3 regions of the Marinobacter sp. 1_MG-2023 genome follow, and region 2 is predicted to be linked to each of the others. Evidence: predicted binding sites of a transcription regulator. Region 2 holds the regulator's gene; each other region holds the start of a gene.
What was found. Region 2 encodes sigma-54, which starts transcription at its own class of promoters, with help from an activator protein. Its sites were predicted from a motif close to ANTGGCATNNANNTTGCTNT; they were not measured.
Positions count from the first base shown of each region.

Region 1: the regulator sigma-54 is predicted to act here: its motif matches at 3,256-3,275, upstream of flgB (flagellar basal body rod protein FlgB).
Region 3: the regulator sigma-54 is predicted to act here: its motif matches at 5,608-5,627, upstream of Q4606_RS08525 (sigma 54-interacting transcriptional regulator).

Region 1 covers NZ_JAUOST010000006.1:225,091-232,407, forward strand. The annotation lists gene Q4606_RS15245 (flagellar hook protein FlgE) at 1-1,585, opposite strand, end outside; gene Q4606_RS15250 (flagellar hook assembly protein FlgD) at 1,612-2,289, opposite strand; gene flgC (flagellar basal body rod protein FlgC) at 2,309-2,758, opposite strand; gene flgB (flagellar basal body rod protein FlgB) at 2,793-3,191, opposite strand; gene Q4606_RS15265 (nitroreductase) at 3,418-3,981, opposite strand; gene Q4606_RS15270 (adenylate/guanylate cyclase domain-containing protein) at 4,134-5,579, shown strand; gene queF (NADPH-dependent 7-cyano-7-deazaguanine reductase QueF) at 5,580-6,398, opposite strand; gene Q4606_RS15280 (ABC transporter permease) at 6,452-7,225, opposite strand; gene Q4606_RS15285 (ABC transporter ATP-binding protein) at 7,222-7,317, opposite strand, start outside.
Region 2 covers NZ_JAUOST010000001.1:1,248,062-1,255,378, reverse strand. The annotation lists gene Q4606_RS05750 (ABC transporter ATP-binding protein) at 1-768, opposite strand, end outside; gene Q4606_RS05745 (KpsF/GutQ family sugar-phosphate isomerase) at 1,069-2,049, shown strand; gene Q4606_RS05740 (HAD family hydrolase) at 2,085-2,648, shown strand; gene lptC (LPS export ABC transporter periplasmic protein LptC) at 2,651-3,271, shown strand; gene lptA (lipopolysaccharide transport periplasmic protein LptA) at 3,255-3,785, shown strand; gene lptB (LPS export ABC transporter ATP-binding protein) at 3,813-4,538, shown strand; gene Q4606_RS05720 (RNA polymerase factor sigma-54) at 4,713-6,254, shown strand; gene hpf (ribosome hibernation promoting factor) at 6,360-6,668, shown strand; gene ptsN (PTS IIA-like nitrogen regulatory protein PtsN) at 6,755-7,225, shown strand; gene rapZ (RNase adapter RapZ) at 7,255-7,317, shown strand, end outside.
Region 3 covers NZ_JAUOST010000002.1:531,805-539,121, forward strand. The annotation lists gene ilvG (acetolactate synthase 2 catalytic subunit) at 1-116, shown strand, start outside; gene Q4606_RS08495 (ACT domain-containing protein) at 113-397, shown strand; gene Q4606_RS08500 (nitrate/nitrite transporter) at 426-1,610, shown strand; gene cynS (cyanase) at 1,673-2,116, opposite strand; gene Q4606_RS08510 (ABC transporter ATP-binding protein) at 2,144-3,046, opposite strand; gene ntrB (nitrate ABC transporter permease) at 3,103-3,930, opposite strand; gene Q4606_RS08520 (ABC transporter substrate-binding protein) at 3,933-5,357, opposite strand; gene Q4606_RS08525 (sigma 54-interacting transcriptional regulator) at 5,659-7,317, shown strand, end outside.

The sequences.
Region 1 (7,317 bases), on a different contig from region 2:
AACGACCGGTGGTATAGCCATTCTGGCGCTGATCATCAACACCAAACGCTGCGCCATACTGGGTTGTACCCCCGAGGCTCAACACAAAAGCCGATGATGTCGGTGGCTCCGGAATGGGCGTAACAACATTAGTGCCCGCCGGCGGAGGACCGTCCGCTCCGTTGGGTTGGCCGTCGCTGTCCTTCGGAATCCAGTCGGTGATGAGAATTTCGCCGTTGGCATCGCCATCAACGGACTGCAGGGTGCCGTCCTGATCAAATCTTGCGGTATACGGCGTAGTGTCGGTACCCGCAACCATTTCACCGTCAATCTGCAGGTAAACGGACCACTGGCTAACACCCACACCGTTCCCCGGAGATGGTTCTTTCACAAAGAACTGAGTCATTTCGTGGGAGTTGCCCAGGCTATCGAAGATAGAAGTGGATGTGGCGTGATTATAAGTACGCTGATCCAGTGGGTTGAACTCATTGGTGATTCGGATAGGCGAATTGGTATACGCATCCGCAAAATCCGTGTCCGCTCCAAGGCCCGACAAACCAACAATTGATCTGTCACCCGTAACATTCACGTCGCCTGATACGGTGATAGGTGTGCTTACGGAATCAGCCGGAGTACCGTTACCATAACTGAACTCCAGATCTTCCCCCTGGTTATGGATAACCCGCAGTACGTCATTGCCAGTCCCATCATCCACTACAGACGCCGAAATAGCGGTATCGCTGGAGCGGTTGATGGCGTCCCTGAGGCCCAACAAGGTTGTCGCGGTGCTGGTATCAAGCTGAAGTGGCGCATTGTTGACACTAAGGCTGAACGAGAAGCTCCCTGCGGTCTGTGCTGCCGAAATATAGGAATCGGTCAGCGGCGGGGCCGCGGGCACATTGGTATCAACGATCGACGCAGTCGTGGTCGCTGAAGCACTCAGGCCAGGTGCATTGGTGATAATGTCTGCAATATCACCGGCTGTTGTTGCCGGGCTCAGATCCACAGAGTAGTTCGGAGTGCCATCAGAATAGGTGATTTCAAACTGCTCACCGCTAATATCGTTGAATGCAAGCGGTCCCACATCCCGTACTCGGGATTCGAGCACGGACTCACGGGAATCCAGGTTCAGGTCCGTAGTCAGGCTGGTCGTTCTACGCGGCGCCAGGTTATCGGTAGCAATCTCAAGATCGCCACGGATACCGGAAAGGTTACCGTCATCGTCGGCGGTGTAACCTTGGACCCGCATGGACTGAGCGTTGACCACAAAGCCATCTTTATCGATGGTGAACTGACCAGCCCGGGAGTAACGGGTTTCGCCACCATTATTCAGTATAAAGAAGCCATCTCCACTGATGGCCATATCAAGACCGCTGTCAGTGAAGCTGATGTTGCCCTGACTGAACGACTGTTTTACGTCCTGAACGTTCACCCCGTCACCAACCGGTGCAGAGCCTCCGCTCAGAAAACCACTGGCATAGAGATCGCCAAACTGTACTCGGCTGCCTTTAAAACCTACGGTGCTGGCATTGGCAATATTGTTGCCGGTTACATCCAGATCTACCGCTGCCGCCCGCAGGCCGCTTAGTCCTGTATTAAAAGCCATAATTCACCTCTGGTCTGACACCGGTATTAATTGATTTGTTGTACATCTGACAGCGCAATGGAGCCCATCCCCGCCAGGTTCAGAGTCACCGACCCACTCTGGCCCAGTGACACACTATCTACATTGGCGCTGACAAGGGTCGGAAGCTGAACGCTACCCTCAGAATAAGAGGCTTCAGCCACAATCTGATATGGACCCGGCGGCAAGCTGTTGCCGTTTCCATCTGTGCCATCCCAGCTGAACGCCATAACTCCCGCGGAGCTACTGCCCAGATCAATCTGACGTACCAGCTCGCCGCTCGCGCTTTGAATAGAGAGGCGCACACCACCAGTGGACGCAGGCACTTCAATGTTGCCGGAGATTTCGCCTTCAGCGCCGAGAATCCCCACTTCGGAAGGTGCGAGAACGGTTTTGCCTACCATCGCTGACGCCTGAAGCGCCTGGGAAGAGCGGAACTGCCCGACCACATCATCAACGGTGCTGGTAAGCGCCTGCATTTCTTCAAGCGAGCTGAACTGTGCCAACTGGGAAATGAACTCACCGTTGTCCTGAGGCTCCAGCGGGTTCTGATTTTTCAACTGCGCCAGCATCAACTCCATGAACTCGTTCTTGCCGAGCTCACTATTGCTGCTGGTGCCACTCTGAGTCTGACTGCGATAATCAGCCAGTACATCTGAGGCTTCTGTTGCGTTAATTGTACTCATGATTCAATCCCCCGCCCCATTACTGCTGACCAAGTGTCAGGATGCGCTGCATCATGGATTTAGCCGTGTTCATAATGTCTACATTCATCTGAAAGCTTCTTGAGGAAGACATCATGTCTGCCATCTCTTCCACCACATTCACATTGGGATAGAACACATATCCGTCCTCATTTGCTGCCGGATGATGAGGTTCGTAGCGCATCTGCAGTTCCGCATCGCTTTCAACAATGCCCTCAACACGAACGCCAGCACCTGCATCCTCACTCGCCTGAACACCAAATCCTTGTTGCCCGGGGTTCAGAATTGACTGCTGAATGGCAGAGAAAACCGGCTTCCGCGCACGATAGGTCGTGTCAGTGCTGGAACTCGCCGTCTCTGCGTTGGCAATGTTTGAAGCGGTTGTATTCAGCCTCAGCGACTGCGCTGTCATTCCGGAACCGGCGATATCGAATATGCTGCCCAGTGACATGATAATTCTCCTTAGCTAATCGTAGACCCGCGGATTACTCGCCTTTGATGGCTTTAGTCAGGCCGGTAAACTTGCTGTTCAAAAACTGGAAGCTGGCCTGGTAATCCATCGCATTGCGCATAAACCGGGTCTGCTCTGCCTGGGCATCCACCGTATTACCGTCTACGGAGGGCTGGTTTGGTACCCGGTACATCAAATCTGAATCACCAGCGCCCGCTGAAGTATCCATGTGGCCTTCATGGGTTTTCTCCATGCCAAAGCCACTCATACTGTCCTGGGCCTTTTGCATCATGGCCTGAAAATCCATATCCCGGGCTTTGAAACCTGGCGTATCAGCATTGGCCATATTGTTCGCCAGAACTTCAGCGCGCTTTACTCTGGCTTCCAGCGCGTGCTGGTGAATGCCAAGAGCTTTGTCAAAAGTGATCGCCATACAACCTCCGAAATACTGTCTCCGGCGGCTTGAGGCCTTGCCGGTTTCGTTCTATGGCAGAACTAAAGCAATGCTGATGCCAGATTTTTGAAGCCCTTTAAAATAGGGACATTCAGAGGGTTACAGGAGGGGATTGAGGTAAGAGCGAAGTAAAGGGGAACGGCAAACCCGGGGAAAGCGGCAAGCTGCTTCCCCCACAGGAATAGCGGGGAAGCACACGAAGTAACTACGCAGGCCAGCGCGCCACAAACTCAGCCAGCTCCGGCCGGGGTACCGCGGGCTTGGCCGAGGATACAGAGCCGGTGTAAAGAAGCCCGATGATAGACTCTCCCTCTTCAAGCCCAAGCCCTTCGAGAACCACCGGGTTGTATACCAACTCACCGGTGCGCCACATCACGCCAAAGCCAGCATCCTCCAACGCCAGCCCCAGAAAACTCATGCCCGCGCCCGCCGAGAGTATCTGTTCAATTTCGGGGATCTTCTGATGCTCTTTGGGCGACGCGATTCCAACGATAACCATCGGTGCACGCTTCGCTTTACCACGGATTATCTCTAGCTTCGCTTCATCGGTTTTACCCCTCATATCGGTGTACCCGGCGGCGAGCAAATCACCCAGGGCATTAAGACCTTCACCCTCGATAACCAGATAACGCCAGGGGCGCAGTAAGCCATGGTCCGGAGCACGCGATGCACACGCGAAGGCCCGGTCAAGCGTTGAGGCGTCGGGGCCCGGCGCTTCCAGCCGCGGCTCAGATGCCCGGTTGAGCAAAAAGTCAGTGACTGAACTCATATTAATAGTTTCCGCTAACTTAACGCTGGTCAGTTACAACTCAAAAAAGACCAGTGAATTGTGGGTTCTACGTAATACTGTTAACCTTTAGTCCTACTCGGCATAAAACAAATAAAATTCTACGGTTCCAGCGCCATGAGTGATCAGCGTACATGATGAGTGCTCCGGCAGATCTGCGCAATGCCAGCATCAGCGCAGGAAAATCTCTGACCTCAGAGGCCCTCAACAGCCCCATAGCTATTCCCCCGATGCCCGATTATAACGGTCGTCTAATTGCCTATACGGCAACGGCTGCCATTATTGTGGTGGGCGTATTGCAGGGGGCGTTCGAGCAATGGCACCTCTGGATGATTGTCGGCGCGCTGGCCTGGCCACATATTGCGCACCAGCTTATCCGGCAAACGTTTTTGAGAAACTCACCCCGCATTCGCCAGAAAATGCTCACGGCGGATTGCGTTATTGGAGGCGGGTTCATAGGTTGCATCGGGCTGGTTGCCATACCCTCGGTCTCGGTGGCATTGATGCTGATGTTCAGCGGCCTGATCATCGGCGGCATACGCCAATTCCTGATTGGCTCGGCCTTTATGGCGGCCTCTATTCTGGTTTTCTTCTTGGTTCTTGGGCCCGCAGACTCCTTCCAGTCCCCCCTGCTCACCAGTATGCTGTCCATCTCGTTGACCGGCTTCTATATCTGCGTCACTGCGTTTTATTCGCACCAGCAGGCCCGCGCTCTGATGCTGGCAAAAACTCAGATACAAAACCAGCGCGAACAATCCATAGCGCTGTCCCACAAGCTTTCAAAGTACCTTTCGCCTCAGGTCTGGCAGTCTATCTTCACCGGGGAAAGAGACGTTCGCCTTGAAACCCAGCGAAAAAAGCTTGCCGTCTTCTTCTCTGACATAAAAGGCTTTACCGAGCTTTCCGAGGAAATGGAACCGGAAGCACTCACCGAACTTCTCAACCACTACTTCAACGGTATGGCCGAAGTAGCTCTCAGGTACGGCGGAACCATCGACAAATTTGTGGGCGACTCCATTATGGTTTTCTTTGGCGACCCCACCAGCCGCGGCCAGCGGGAAGATGCGTTTGCTTGTGTATCCATGGCAATCGACATGCGCAAACACATGAAGATCATGCGGCAAAAGTGGCGCAGCCAGGGTATAAAAACCCCGCTCGAAATCCGCATGGGTATCAGCACCGGCTACACAACCGTGGGTAACTTCGGGGCTGAAAATCGCATGGATTACACCATTATCGGCAAAGAAGTAAACCTCGCCAGCCGGCTGGAATCCCTTGCAGAGCCGGGTGAAATACTCGTTTCCTACGAAACCTTCTCACTGATCAAAGACCGGATTATGTGCCGTGACAAGGGCGAAATCACCGTTAAGGGCTTCGTTAAACCCGTGCCCATTTACGAAGTTGTAGATTTCCGCAGAGACATGGGCCCGAACCGAAGCTTTATGGAACACGAACACAGTGGTTTCGCAATGTACCTGGATTCCGACAAGATCACCGAACGGGAGCGCCGGAGCATTCTCAGCGCTCTGGAAGATGCCGCAGACCGCCTGCGACAAGAAGAAGATTCAGCCCGGGACTGATTATTGACGAATCAGCCTTGGCCCCACCTGCTCCTCCGGCCCGGTACTACGCCAGGGGTTTATATCAAGCCCCCCACGGCGAGTATAACGGGCACACACAGTCAGGCTCTGCGGCTCGCAGCGATGTAACAGGTCGGTGAACAGCGTCTCTACGCAGTGTTCATGAAAGTCCTGTTTCTGTCGAAAACTCACGATATAGCGTAACAACCCGGCGCGATCGATGGCCGATCCGGTATAGCTGATCAGCACTGTGCCCCAATCCGGCTGGCCGGTCACCGGGCAGTTACTCTTCAGCAAGTGCGAGCATAGATGCTCGGTTACCACAGGCCCGGTTGCTTTCAGTGATTCAGGCGCGTAGTCATAAACCACGTCTTCAACTGGCTCGTTATCAATCAGCTCATAGCCCGACGGGCGCCCGACGGCCATATCCGAATCGTCGACGCTCCGAAAGCGCACATTTACCGCTGCGCCACTGGCACTGGATAAATCCGCCGTAATAGTTTCGACAACCTGTTCGGCCGATGAAAACACCGTCTGGTTCAAGGAATTCAGGTACAGCTTGAGAGACTTGGATTCAATAATCGACGGCGCAGCGGCGGGAAACCGGATTTCCGCCCAGGCCAGGTCCGGAATGCCTCCAGGGCGAAGCCATGAGATTTCCCAGGCCTGCCAGAGATCGCCTCCGAACCAGGGCCAGCGCCCATCTTCCAGCCCGATACGGCGTCTATTCTCCGCCCGGGGCACCGGGAAAAGCAGGGCCGGATCATAGCGATCAGGGTACTCGCTGGCTTTGCCCAGCGGTGCGTTATCAAGAGCCATATAATTTCCTGAAATCAGTTCTGAATGCCAGCCTGCAAAAGCTCGCATTCACATCAGTGGCGAATACCTTTCCCTCGCGCCAGTAGTTTAAGCGCAATGAACGTAAGCACGGCGATAAAGGCGAGAATCATACCAAGAGATACAAACGGATTTACATCAGAAACGCCGAGTATGCCGAACCGGAAGCCATTCACCATGTACAGAATCGGGTTAACCATAGAAACACCCTGCCAGAACTCCGGCAGCAGATCGATGCTATAGAACACCCCGCCAAGATACGTCAGCGGTGTCAGAACGAAGGTAGGAACGATTGATACATCATCAAACTTGGTCGCCAGCAATGCATTGATAAAGCCGCCGACGGCAAACAGTGCAGAGGTGAGAAATACGGTTACCACAACCATCGGCAGGTTGTGAATCTCCAAACGTGTAAACGCCAGCGAGAGCAGGGTTACGATAAGGCCTATACCCAGGCCACGGGCCATGCCCCCGGTTACGTAGCCAGCAAGAATCACCCAGTTCGGCACCGGCGATACCAATAGCTCTTCCACGCTTCGCTGGAACTTCATGGAGAAAAAAGACGACACCACGTTCGAGTAGGAGCTGGTAATCACTGCCATCATGATCAGCCCCGGTACGATAAACGCCATATAGTCGAAACCGCCCATGTCACCGATTCTGGAACCGATCAGATTCCCGAAAATGATGAAGTACAGCGTCATGGTGACGGCTGGCGGCAGCAGAGTTTGTGCCCAGATGCGGGTAAACCGGCGAATCTCTCTCAATACAATCGTGGTATAAGCGGTGAACAGAGCATTGGCATTCATTTTTCGCCCTCCATTACCGCTTCTTCAGCCGGTTCATTCTGTTCCACCATGCGGATGAACAACTCTTCCAGGCGATTTGCTTTAGTACGCAT
Region 2 (7,317 bases):
GGATGGGTAATGGAACGGCACGGGGCCATCCGGGTGCCCGTTCAAAAACTGTTGTACCTGCTCGGACGGATGATCCTGCAACTCGGCAGGTGTACCTGTACCAATCACTTTTCCATCCGCGATAATACAGGCGTAATGGCAGATGCTCAGGGATTCTTTTACGTCGTGGGAGACCAGAACACTGGTGAGCCCCATGGAGCTGTTGAGGTCACGAATCAGTTTCACCAGCACACCCATACCAATCGGGTCCTGCCCGGCAAAGGGCTCATCGTACATGATCAGCTCCGGATCCAGAGCAATACTGCGGGCCAGAGCGACGCGCCGACCCATACCACCGGAAAGTTCCGATGGCATAAGTTTGCGCGCACCACGCAAACCAACGGCCTCCAGCTTCATCATTACGATGTCGTGAATCATGTCTTCCGGCAATTTCGTGTGCACACGCATCGGGAAAGCCACATTCTCGTATACGCTCAAATCGGTAAACAAGGCACCGCTCTGGAATAACATGCCCATTTTTTCCCGAAACTTGTAAAGCTCTTTACGGCGAAGTTCAGAAATCGGGTGACCATCCACCATAATGCTGCCGGAATCTGGCCGGAGCTGACCACCAACCAAACGCAACAAAGTGGTTTTCCCGCTGCCGCTAGGGCCCATAATGGCGGTAATTTTTCCACGGGGAATGTCCACGGAAACACCATTGAAAATGCGGCGACCGGAGCGCGAAAATACAACGTCCTTTAATGAAATGTACGAGCTCAAACCCATATTCCTTACCTTTCAGCCCATAGCCTTTAGCTCTCAACGCATAGCGCTTGGCTTTCAAAGACCGGCTACATTATTCTAAGGAGCCCACAAGCTCAATCAGTGGTTCGTAAAATGAATCGATAGCAATGATCAGTTTCACTGAACTTTACAGAGAAATCCTTGCGGAATTCGCTACAACGCCCGCTACTGCAATCTCTGATGAACATCCAGTAACCAGGCCTCGCGACTGGTGGGAAATGTTATACTTCGTCAACTTTATCGCATTCCCGTAAATTAACGAAAAAGCAGGCCCTTTGCCCGATGACTGAGCAAAAAACATTCAATTTCCGGAACCCCGCACTCCAGGCCATTCGCATTGAGCGCGATGCAATCAGCGCCCTGGAAAATCGCATCGATGACCACTTTGTACGTGCCTGCGAAGTAATCATGGCATGCAAAGGCCGTGTTGTGGTGACAGGCATGGGCAAGTCCGGCCATGTGGGTAACAAGATTGCAGCTACCCTGGCCAGTACCGGCACCCCTTCTTTTTTTGTTCACCCAGGGGAAGCCAGCCATGGCGATATGGGCATGATAACCAGCCAGGACGTCGTAATTGCCATTTCGAACAGCGGCAACACCAGCGAAGTGGTTACCATCCTGCCACTGATCAAACGCATGGGCGCACCTCTGATCAGCATGACCGGCAATCCGGCGTCCGTACTGGCGAAAGAGGCGGTTGCGAACCTGGATGTCAGAGTGGAAACAGAGGCTTGCCCTCTTGGACTGGCGCCGACATCCAGTACAACCGCAACCCTGGTGATGGGCGATGCCCTGGCCGTTGCCTTGTTGGAGGCGCGGGGCTTCAGCGCGGAAGACTTCGCGATCTCACATCCGGGCGGCAGCCTGGGTCGTAAACTCCTGCTACGGGTTTCCGACATTATGCACACTGGTGATCGCATACCCGTGGTAGGGGAAGACACCACCCTGAGCGGCGCTTTGTTGGAGATATCCCGCAAAGGGTTGGGAATGACCACCGTCGTAAACAGTGCTGGCTCCATGACTGGCATTTTCACTGACGGCGACTTGCGCCGTACCCTGGATAAGTCCATTGATGTGCACACCACCCCCATGCGGGATGTGATGACGCGCAATGGAAGAGCCATTCAGCCGGATCAGCTGGCAGCCGAGGCCCTCAACGTTATGGAAGGCCTGAAGATAAACGCACTCCCCGTGGTCGACGAAAACGGCGCCCTGGTTGGAGCCATTAACATGCACGACCTGCTCCGCGCCGGAGTTATCTAAAAAGCTGCTTAAAGAGTTATTCAGAGATCGATTTAATGGAAGAACTAAAAAGCCCACTTCAGGAAAACTGGCCCGACACCCTGCTGACGAAAGCAGCGCGTATCAAGCTTGTTGCTTTGGACGTTGATGGCATCATGAGCAACGGCAAAATTTACTTCAGCGCAAAAGGCGATGAGCTGAAAGGTTTTAACATTCTGGACGGGCTGGGTCTCAAACAGATCATGGCAGCGGGCATCACTGTAGCCGTCATTACCGGCCGCAACTCACCGCTTACTGAAAAGCGTATGAAAGACCTTGGAATCCCTCATCTTATGCAGGGTCGCGAGGATAAAAAGGTCGCCCTGCAAGAGTTAGTGAGCACGCTGGGCATTCTGCCAGAAGCCATCGCCTACATGGGCGATGATTTGCCGGACCTGCCCGCCATTCGCTACGCGGGCCTTGGGGTTACGGTTCCGAACGCATACTGGCTGGTGAAAGAGCATGCGGATTACTGCACCGAGGTTAGCGGTGGCAACGGAGCCGTGCGCGAACTCTGTGACCTGCTACTGACGGCAGGGGGCAGCCTGAACTCAGCATTGACGCCCTATCTGGAACCATAGCCATGGCACAAAGCGAAAAGAACAGCCTGCTATCTTTGCTGGCCATGGCAAACAGGCCACGACTTCGCATGCTCGCGCTGGCAGCCACCATCGCCGCCACGTTTTTCCTTCTGTGGCAAAGTGACGAATCACCGGTAACCAGTTACAGCGATGCCAGACAGCTCCGAGGAGAGGGTGAACCCGACGGTTTTGTAATCAACGGCAGCTACACATCTTACGATGACGCAGGCAATCGCAAGATCGTTTTTACCAGCCCCCGTATCGAACAGTTTGAAGAGGGAAACCGGGCTACCATGGAGCTGCCCAATGCAGAGGTGTTCAGCGCAACCGAAACTGAGCCATGGGTACTCAAAGCCGAGAACGGCAACCTGCTGCAGGGCGAAGACCTGTTACACCTGACCGGCAACGTTCGCGTGGTGCGCACTATTGGTGAGCGTGAAGCGACTCTGGTCACAGAGAGCCTGACCCTGGACAACAATCAGGGTAAAGTCTACACCGATGATTTTGTAGAAATTACTGACAGCGTGGGCACTACCCGGGCTAAAGGCATGAACGCGTGGATTGATGAACGCATTCTGGAACTCAACTCCCAGGTGGAAGGACGCTATGAAACCGTCAGATAACTCAATGGGCAAAGTGCTTGCCGGCATTCTGGTTGCAAGCCTCACTGGCCCGGCAATGGCATTTGATCTTGACTCCGACTCCCCTATTACCGTCAGCGCTGACAGCGCTCGTCTCGACGACGGTAAGGGCATTGCCACCTACACCGGAGCTGTAGAACTGGTTCAGGGCAAAACCCGTCTAACGGCGGAACGTGTCGTTCTGTATCGCAGCGCCGAAGGCCTGAACCGCATTGAGGCCAATGGTACTCCTGCACGCTACCAGCAGCCGGTTACCAGCGGAGAAGGTGAGACCGACGCCAAAGCCCTCAACATAACCTGGTCGGCCTCTGACAAACAGCTCACCTTTGAACGCGAGGCTGTGATTGAGCAGAATGGCAACGTGTTCAGCGGCGACATTATTCATTACGATACCGAGCAACGAGTGGTCACTGCAGAAGGCAGCGAGGATACCGGCGCTGGCCCGGGCCGGGTCGAAATGATCATCCAGCCCCGCGGTACCAACTCCAACCAATAACAGCTGATTACAGCAAACAGAGGTTCGATGGCAGTTCTCAGAGCGAGCAACCTGGCGAAAAGCTACAAACAGAAAAAAGTGGTCATCGATGTTTCGCTGGAAATTCGCAGCGGTGAAATCGTCGGACTGCTCGGCCCTAACGGCGCCGGCAAGACCACCTGTTTCTATATGATTGTAGGGCTGGTGAACGCCGACAATGGCCGCATAACCATCGACAGCCAGGACATTACGCCCTTACCCATGCACGGACGAGCCCGCAAAGGGATTGGCTACCTGCCGCAGGAAGCCTCGGTGTTCCGCAAGCTCTCCGTGCGAGATAACATCATGGCGATTCTGGAAACCCGCAAAAACCTCAATCGTGCTGACCGCCTGCAGAAGCTCGAGCAGTTGCTGGAAGAATTTCACATCACCCATATTCGCGATAGCCTTGGCATGGCGCTCTCCGGGGGTGAACGCCGCCGGGTTGAGATCGCCCGCGCTCTGGCGATGGAACCCGCCTTTATTCTGCTCGACGAGCCATTTGCAGGTGTAGACCCTATCTCCGTGAGTGATATCAAACAGATTATTCGTCACCTCCGGGACAAAGGTATAGGTGTTCTGATCACCGATCACAACGTGCGCGAAACACTGGATATCTGCGAGAACGCTTACATTGTTTCAGGTGGCCACATTATTGCCTCTGGAAATTCGGAATCTATTCTGGCCAATCAACAAGTTAAAGAAGTGTACCTTGGCAATGAATTTCACCTGTAAGCTTTGTTTTCGACACTCGGTTACACCCGTTCGATTGTTTTGCAGACCCGGAGCAAGTAAACTCGGCAAAGAACTTGCTAGGATAATCTAAAGTGGCGGCAAGTAGCCGGCATACATAGATTTTTTAGTCAATGCAAGAAATTCAGAGTGGGTATAAGTGACGGATCCTGAGCGATGGTTATGAAAGCCTCATTACAATTAAAGCTGGGTCAAAGCCTGACCATGACGCCCCAGCTGCAACAGGCGATCAGGCTTCTGCAGTTATCAACTCTCGATCTTCAGCAGGAAATCCAGCAAGCCCTGGAATCCAATCCCCTGCTGGAAGCCTCGGAAGATGACGACCAGTCTGAATCGACCCCAGCCGATAACGATCAGGGCGAGCACAAAGACACCGCGTCGGAGGAAGTTTCGGCCGACGTAGCTGGTGACTCTAACGCTTCTGACTGGGATGAAAACGAAACCGGCCCGGACTGGCAGTCCGAAAACGAAATACCGGATGCGCTTCCCGATGATCTTCCCGTAGATACCGCCTGGGAAGATGTTTATCAGTCCGCTCCCGCCCCGGCCGCGCGGAACGATGATGAGAACGACCACGATTTCGAAACCCGGAACTCTCCGACCGAAACCCTCAGGGACCATCTTGAATGGCAGCTCAACCTTACTCCGTTGAGTGAGCGGGATCAGGCCATTGCTCATGCTTTGATGGATGCGGTAGATGAGCGCGGGTATCTCACCAGTACACTTGATGAGATCTACGCGGGCCTGAGTGACGAGAGCGATGAAGACCCTCTTGAAATGGATGAAGTGGAAGCCGTTTTACGGCGGCTGCAGTACTTCGATCCGCCGGGGGTTTTCGCCCGGGATCTGCAGGATTGCCTGTTGATTCAACTCAACCAACTGCCCCCGGAAACACCCTGGCTGGCCCAGGCGCGTCTGGTTATCACCCATTATATAAATCTGCTGGGCAATCGCGATTATGCCCAGTTGCTTCGCCGCAGCCGCCTAAAAGAAGATCAATTGCGTGATGTGCTCGCGCTGATCACCAGCCTAAATCCGCGGCCTGGTGACATTATCGATCGCACAGAACCGGATTATGTCATTCCCGATGTCATCGTACGCAAACACAACGGCCGGTGGCGCGTGGAGCTGAATCCGGAAATTGCACCGCGCATACGCGTGAATGCCAGCTATGCTTCATTGATAAAGCGTGCGGACAGCAGCGCTGACAATACCTATCTTCGTGACCAGCTTCAGGAGGCCAAGTGGTTCATAAAAAGCCTGCAAAGCCGGAACGAAACTCTGTTGAAGGTAGCCACACGTATTGTTGAGTACCAGCAGGGCTTTCTGGATCATGGAGAGGAGGCGATGAAGCCGCTGATTCTCTCTGATATCGCCCAGGTAGTGGAAATGCATGAGTCCACCATTTCCCGTGTAACGACGCAGAAGTACATGCATACCCCTCGGGGTATCTTCGAGCTGAAGTACTTTTTTTCCAGCCACGTCAGCACTGACGAGGGCGGAGAATGCTCCTCAACCGCGATTCGCGCCATGATCAAAAAGCTGATTGCGGCCGAAACACCTAAAAAGCCGTTGAGTGACAGCAAGATTGCGACCATGCTTGGGGAACAGGGAATCAAAGTGGCGAGGCGCACAGTTGCAAAATATCGCGAAGCCATGCACATTCCGCCCTCGAACGAACGCAAGCGCCTGGTTTGAACCGGACACGGTTAACTGACTACTACGGATTTCGCTGGCACAGTCACAAACGCCAGCACTCAGTCCGGCTCCAGGAGCCGGAACGAATGACAACAGGAGACGTCTATGCAACTCAACATTTCAGGCCATCACGTAGAACTGACTCCCGCTTTGAAGGAATATGTATCCGAAAAGTTTGAACGGCTGGAGCGGCACTTCGACCATATCAGTAACTGCCAGGTAACACTGGAAGTTGATAAGGTTCGGCAGATCGCCGATGCTACGCTCCACGTGGTTGGTGGTGAGATTCACGCAAAGGCGGAAAACGAGGATATGTATGCGGCTATCGACGGCCTCGTCGACAAGCTTGACCGACAGATCCTCAAGCACAAAGAGAAAAGCCTGGACAGGATGCAGGGAAATACCGCCCGATAGGCGGCCATTTTCAGGCATGTAATCTAATCAAGCTGCGGCCCGGACAACGTGCCGCAGCTTTATTTTAACGGAAGCGCGGTCGATTCATGAGCGACACATCCCTGACAATAGACAACATTCTTGCACCGGAACTGACCCTGTGTAAGGTACCCGCCTCGAGTAAAAAGCGGGTTCTGGAGTTCATTGCCGAGCAGATCCGTCAGCAAAATGATTCACTCAGCGAGAGCCAGATTTTCAACAATCTGATCGCTCGTGAGCGGCTGGGCAGCACTGGAATCGGCCAGGGGATCGCCATCCCCCACTGCCGCCTGGAAGGGCTTGAGCACGTTATTGGCGTTCTGATGACGCTGGACGAAACCGTCGAGTTTGATGCGATTGATAACCAGCCGGTGGATCTTGTATTTGCACTGGTGGTACCCAAGGAAGCCACCAGTGAGCACCTTGAGTTACTGAGCCAGCTCGCCGAGAAATTCAATGAGCGTACCTTCTGTGACCGTCTCAGGCAGAGCGAAGATGCGAGCACGCTTTACCAACGCATGACCGCCGCGAGCGGCTGACATCCACTCTGGGAACAGGCTGTTTCATCATGAAGCTCATCATCGTCAGTGGCAGGTCCGGCTCCGGCAAGAGTACCGCCCTTCACGTACTG
Region 3 (7,317 bases), on a different contig from region 2:
TTGCCATCGCGCGGGAAGAGAACGTCTGGCCGATTGTAAAACCGGGTGGCAGTAATAAAGAAATGATTAACGAAACCCGCCGCTGTGCCGCGGATAAGAAGGAGAGAGTTGCATGATCACTGACCGTAGCAATGTATCGTCCAGCTATACAATTACCTGCCGGATGAACCACGAAGCGGCAGCCCTTGAGCGCCTATGTCAGGTGGTTCGTATCCGAGGTTTCCGAATTGAAAAAATGGCCGTAGAAACGACAAACGATTTTCTGGATATCGCCTTGACGGTTCAAGGCACCCGACATGTGACCATGCTTCAATCTCAGCTGGAAAAGCTGCACACTGTCGCGGAGGTTATACTCACCACTCCAGCCATGATGCCTGCAGCAACCCGCTCGGCCTGACGGCCCGGGACGATGACAGGGAACAACCGTGATATTCCGAAATACTGCACAGCGTTATCCATTATTTGTCATCGTCCTGGCGCAGCTGTGCGGAACCTCGCTGTGGTTTAGTATAAACGGTGTATGGCTCTCACTTTCCCGGGAGCTCGGGCTTTCGGAAGCAGATATCGGGCATTTCACGCTCACGGTACAGGCAGGCTTCATCATCGGTACCCTGGGCATAGCCATAACCGGTCTGGCTGACCGATTCCATGCCAGTTATATTTTCGCCTGTTCCAGTGCACTTGGCGCCTTGGCAAATGCAGGTTTTGTAATCGCCGTAACATCGCCTCCCTTTGACCTTGTTATGCGTTTTTTAACCGGCCTTTGCCTGGCCGGGATCTACCCCCTCGGGATGAAACTGGTTATCGGCTGGACGCCCAAACATACAGGAACCGCACTGGCCTGGTTAGTTGGCATGCTGACCCTTGGTACCGCCATGCCTCATCTGCTACGGGGCATCACACCGGGGCTTCCCTGGGAGTGGCCGTTACTGGGCTCTTCGGCCCTGGCACTTCTGGGTGGGGCTGCGGTTCTTCTTCTGGGGGATGGCCCTCACCTACCGTTGAACACAGCAAAAACCCGATTGCGAAGCGGGCTGGCGGGGCTCAGGTCGCCCGGGTTTCGTGCTGTAGCCGGTGGTTACTTCGGCCACTGCTGGGAGCTTTACGCTTTCTGGACCCTGACACCGCTGTTGATTACCCGGGAAGTACTGCGAATGCAGGCCCCGGCATCAATGATCCCCTTATTATCATTCACCGTCATCGGTGTAGGGTTTGCAGGCTGTATAGGCGGAGGCTGGCTCAGCCGACGGCTTGGCAGCCAGTGGGTAGCAAACAGTTCACTGGCTGTGTCGGGAACGATCTGCCTTGCTTACCCTTTCCTCGTCTGGGCCCCGCCTGGCATATTACTGGCACTACTGATGTTTTGGGGGCTTACGGTCATTGCCGACTCCCCCCAGTTTTCCGCACTGGCAGCCGACAACGCTCCCAGAGAATATGTCGGAGCATCTCTGGCGGTAATGAACGCCATAGGCTTTGCGCTGACCATACCGGCCATCTGGATAACCAATAGCCTCTGGGACACCCAGGGCGTCTGGGTGACACTTTGGTTGTTACCCGGCCCTGTTCTCGGGCTTTTGTCGATGCGCCGGCTCAATAGCCAGGAAGGCTAAGGTCTGGCGCCCTCCTTCTTTACAATCTTAATCGACAACCTGTATCGGTGGCCTCTTCCGGGCTACCAGGCTTTATAGGGTAGAAACTTCCCATTCATCGTGACGACGACTCGGTCGCCCTTCGGGTTCTCTTCCTTTTCGATATCCATGCTGAAATCAATTGCACTCATAATGCCGTCTCCAAATTTTTCATGGATGAGCGCCTTCATGGTATCGCCATATACTCCAACCACTTCGTACAGACGGTAGATCAGCGGGTCTTGAGGAATAGCACCGTCCCAGGCTTTCTTCGGGCAAACCTGGAGTGCTTCGGCTATCTGTTTATCCAGGCCCAGCGTCTCACAAAGGCTAAAGGCTTTGTCTTCGGTCAGGCTGTTCATACCCAGTACGGCAGAGGTAGTGAACACCGGAGAAAGGCCAATAGCCTCGGCAATGGCTTCCCATGTCATGTCCTTGGCTACTTTTGCTTCCAGAATCTTTGCAGTCATCAGTTCTTTGTTCATCATGGCAGTTTCCTCTTTCGGCTATCAATATCAGACATTTACCGCATGGGCGGCAATTTCAGTTTCAGTTTCGGCTCCAGCAGAAGCAGACCGGGCGACTCCTATGGCGGGCTCCACTATTCTGGGCGTGCCATCTTCCTCCGGCGTGGCTGACCCACTCCGGTTGACCAGAAAGTCCACCAGGTAGTCCCGGGTTTTATGATAGGCCGGGTTCTGAAAGATCGTGGCCCGAGCTCTCGGGTGGGGGATATCCACTTTTACACTCTCGGCTATGCGGGCGTTGGGACCGTTGGACATGAGGAAGATGCGGTCAGATAGCAGAATCGCTTCATCCACATCGTGGGTAATCATGAACACAGTCTGTCGGGTCTCTTGCCAAATATTGACCAGTTCGTCCTGAATGACGCCTCTCGTGAGCGCGTCCAGCGCACCAAACGGCTCGTCAAGCAACAACAATTCAGGCTGGGTGGCGAAAGCGCGGGCAATACTGACTCTCTGGCGCATACCGCCAGATAGCTGTGACGGCTTACGATTCAGGGCATGGTCCAGGCCTACCATTTTCAGATAACGTTCACTGTGCTCTCTGATCTTTTCTTTAGACCACTCGGGCCAGCGGGCGCGCACTGCAAATACGATGTTGTTCAGCGTCGTTTTCCAGGGCAGCAAGCTGTAATTCTGGAACACAACGCCGCGCTCAAGCCCCGGGCCTTTGATTTCCTTCCCGTTCATAACCACGTTGCCGCCGCTGGCTTCATCCAGGCCGGCCAGTACATTGAGGATGGTCGACTTGCCGCAACCAGAGTGGCCGATGATGCAGACAAACTCCCCTTTCTCCAGCGCAAAACGGACATCTTCAAAGACGGTCAGTTCGCCGCCCTGCCCGTCCGGGTATACTTTCGACAGACCGTCGACTTCGAGGAATGGCTTACTCATAACAGGTCTCCATTCGGAGTATTGAGGCTGGCGCCCGCTTGCAGACGCCCAGCCACTCATTCTTTGTATTCCACCAGCTTTTGGGCTTTACCCAGAACCAGGTCCAACAGCATACCCACCACCCCGATCATCAGGATCGAGAAGATCACGCTTGCCAGGTCCAGATTGTTCCACTCGTTCCAGACGTAGTATCCAATCCCGGTGCCACCCACCAGCATTTCAGCTGCAACAATGACCAGCCAGGCTATACCGATGGAGATCCGCATACCGGTCAGAATGGTCGGAGCAGCTGCGGGAAGGATGACCGTGATTGCGGTACGCAGCGGCCCGAGTTCGTGAGTACGCGCCACGTTCACCCAATCCTGCCTGACGTTGGCGACACCAAATGCCGTGTTAAGCAACATTGGCCAGATCGAACAAATAAAAATGACAAAGATGGCGGACGCATCGGAATCCTGAATGATAAACAGCGCCAGAGGCATCCACGCCAGAGGGGATATTGGCCGCAAAACCTGAATGTAGGGATTCATGGCCTTGTACATCAACGGTGACATGCCAATAAGGAAGCCCAGCGGCAAAGCGATGGCCATGGCAGCCAGGTAGCCGGCAAGAACCCGATATACCGAATAGGCCAATTGAATACCTATGCCTTTGTCGTTGGCGCCCGCATCATAGAAGGGGTCAGACAACTCGGCCCAAGCCAGTTTGATCACCGCCGAGGGCGGTGGCACCCGCGATTCCTGTTCAGCGCCGCCCATCAGCATTTCGTATTCGGTCAGCCCGGTCTGGGCTTCAGGGGGCTGAGTAGCCATCTCCCAAAGCCCCAGAGCCAGGATCAGGAACGATACCGACAACAACGCTGCCCGAACGTTCAGGGATGCCATGGTTACACCCTCCCGATGTCAAAGCTGCGGGCGTATTCTTCTGCGTGATCCGAATCGAAGGTTTTACCCATGATAACGTGAGTTTTATATGTCTTGTCTGGCGCGGTGTAGCCGAGCTCTTTCATAATCTTGCCGGTTTCGCCCGCCAGATAGACCTGTTCAGCGATGCCCTTGTAGTCCACATCACCTTCGATATATCCCCAGCGCTTCATCTGGGTGAGAATCCAGACGCCCATGGAGTGCCAGGGGAATGGATCGAAGTCGATACGGTCCGGCACATTTTGTATCTCGCCAAGACCGTCAGCGTAATAGCCGGTCAACACCTGCTGAATAACCGGTACCGGCTGGTTCAGATAGTTCTTGGGCGCAATGGCTTCGGAGATTTCCTTCCGGTTTTCAGGGTTATTAGAGTATTGGGTTGCATCGATAATCGCCCTTAGCAGGGCTCCGTAAGTGTTGGGGTTCTGGGTAGCAAACTGCTGACTGCAAGCAAAGGCACAACACGGATGGCCGTCCCAGATATCTTTGGTGAGCATGTGAATGAACCCGACTTTTTCCCAGACTGCACGCTGGTTGAAGGGGTCTGGAGATAAGTAACCATCCAGGTTACCGGCGCGCAGGTTGGCGACCATCTCAGGGGGTGAAACCACACGAATCTGCACGTCTTTGTCTGGATCAACGCCATTTTCAGCCAGATAGTAGCGCAGCAGAAAGTTGTGCATGGAGTACTCGAACGGCACACCGAACTTGAACCCTTTCCACTGTTTGGGATCCCGCTTGTCCTTGTGATCAACGTGCAGAACGATGGCCTGGCCGTTGATATTCTCGACAGCCGGCATAATGTAGGGTTCCGGCGTAGAGCCTGCGCCTACTGTCATGGCCAGAGGCATGGGCGTAAGCATATGAGAGGCGTCGTACTCGCCAGCCAGAGACTTGTCCCTAGCCACCGCCCAGCCGGCGGTTTTGGTTACGGTCACATCAAGCCCGTAGCGCTCATAGAAACCCATGGGATGCGCCATGATGATCGGCGTAGCACAGGTTATCGGCACAAAACCTACGTTCAGTTTGGTTTTCTCGAGCTTTCCAAGAGATTCCTTTACAGCTGCCTTGGCTTTCTCAAAGGGGAACACACTGCCAAGCAAAGCAGCTGCTGTGCCGGCGCCCATCATTTTCATGAAACTCCGGCGGCTGTGGTCGTTGTGCGCAAACACTGACCGCACCACTGCACTTTCAATTGCCCGATCCATCATCGCCTCGGAATCCATGATCCCTTGAGATGCCATGACGTCCTGGCTTTGAGACTGCGGCAGGTCCAGTGAAATCGACGGCATTTCCTGACCCGGCTGACACTCGTGGCAACCGCAGGTTTTTGCGTGAATCAGAGATTTGTCACCGTCAAACGGATTGCCAAGGCTTTTCGTGGTCATGGGGCACTCTCCCTACTCTTCGCTAGTTTTTGCACTTTTGCTGTGCAGCAAAAATGCGGTCCGGGTCCGGCATGTGAAAACCAATCTGCCGTCTACGCGTTCTGCCAGAGTTATTGCAGGGTTTGTGCCATCGATTCAATTTTTAGTAACCACTTGTTTTTATTTGATTTTCAAGCTTATCGCACAACTTTTAAAACTACGCAATTTCGTAATTCACGATATTTCGTAGCCAAATTAACGATTTTTCGTAGTTGGCACAGAGTTTGTTTTGTCTTTTTGCAGGATCACACGGGACAACTCTATGAGCACCAAAACTGCCGACCCCGCCATCGAGTGGATCGACCATCTTCCGGAGGCTGCCCTGCTGGTTGATGCGGGAGAGGATCTGATCATTGCTGCAAACAGCGCCATGGGTAGGATGATCGGCACAAGCCGGCGATCTCTCACAGGCACTCCATGCACCCATCTGTTTCCGGACCAACGCCCACAACTGATCGCTTTCACCGAAGAAACCCTGTTCCGGGGACAGGGATGGAGCAGAGACTTTATGCTTCAGCACCGGGACGGCAACACGGTAGAGCTGGAAGTCTCCTCCTCTCGGGCCGGCGAAGCCGAATCCCTGAATGTATTATTGCTTCTTAGGGACAGGCAACAGTTACGTACGCTGAGGGAGAGACATGAAGTCAACCACTATCACCGGGGCGGATTGCTGGAGTGGCGGCGCGTAGAAGAGTTGTTCAAGGACATGGAACGAGAGAATCAACTGATACTGCACGCTGTCGGGGAAGGTATCTATGGCGTTGATGCAGAGGGGCGTGCCACCTTTGCCAACCCGGCGGCGGAGCGAATGCTGGGCTGGAGAATGGATGAACTGATGGGCCGGGTAATTCACCGGGTGATGCACCACTCACATCAGGATGGCAGCCTTTACCCCTTAAAAGAGTGCCCCATTTACGCCGCTTTTCGTGATGTCAGCGTCAAACGCGTAGGCGAAGACTGGTTCTGGCGTAAGGATGGCACAGGCTTCCCGGTCGAATACACCAGCACACCCATCCTCGACAACGGCCACCCGGTCGGCGCCGTGGTAGTTTTCCGCGACATATCTCCCCGCCTGCAGTCACAAAATGAGCTGCAAAAAGCCCTGGAGGAAGTCGAAAGCCTCAAGCACCGACTGGAAATGGAAAATGCTTATCTGCAAGAAGAAATCAGTGCTGAATACCACTTCCACGAAATCTTCGGCCAGAGCGACGCCATCAAAGCCATTGTTCGACGTATCGGCATGGTTGCGCCCACCGATGCCAATGTTCTGATTACCGGAGAATCCGGCACCGGCAAGGAACTGATCGCACGGGCCATTCATCAGTCCAGCACCCGCAGGGACAGGCCACTGATACGGGTAAACTGCGCAGCGATTGCCAAAGACCTGTTCGAGAGTGAGTTTTTTGGACATGTGAAAGGTGCATTCACCGGCGCTATTAGCGATCGTGTTGGGCGATTTGAATTGGCTGACGGCGGTACACTTTTTCTCGACGAAGTCGGAGAGATCCCGTTGGAGCTTCAAGGTAAGCTCCTTCGGGTGTTGCAAGACCAGCAATTCGAGCGCGTCGGGGACAACCGCACCAGGGCTGTAGACGTTCGGGTTATCGCGGCGACCAACCGGGAGCTGAAAACGGAAGTTCGGGAAAAAACCTTCCGTGAAGACCTGTACTTTCGCCTGAACGTCTTTCCTATCGAATCCGTGCCTCTCCGGCGACGCGTGGAGGATATCCCGATTCTGGCCCAAGAGTTCCTCAGCCGCGCGTGCCAGAAATTTAACCGGCCAGCCCTTGTACTGAGGGAGCAGGAGGCTGAAATCCTGAAGGCCTACCAATGGCCGGGCAATGTGCGAGAGCTGGAGAATGTTATCGAACGCCAGGTCATTACCTATGACGGCAGTTTCGATCTGGAGACATTGGCGCCA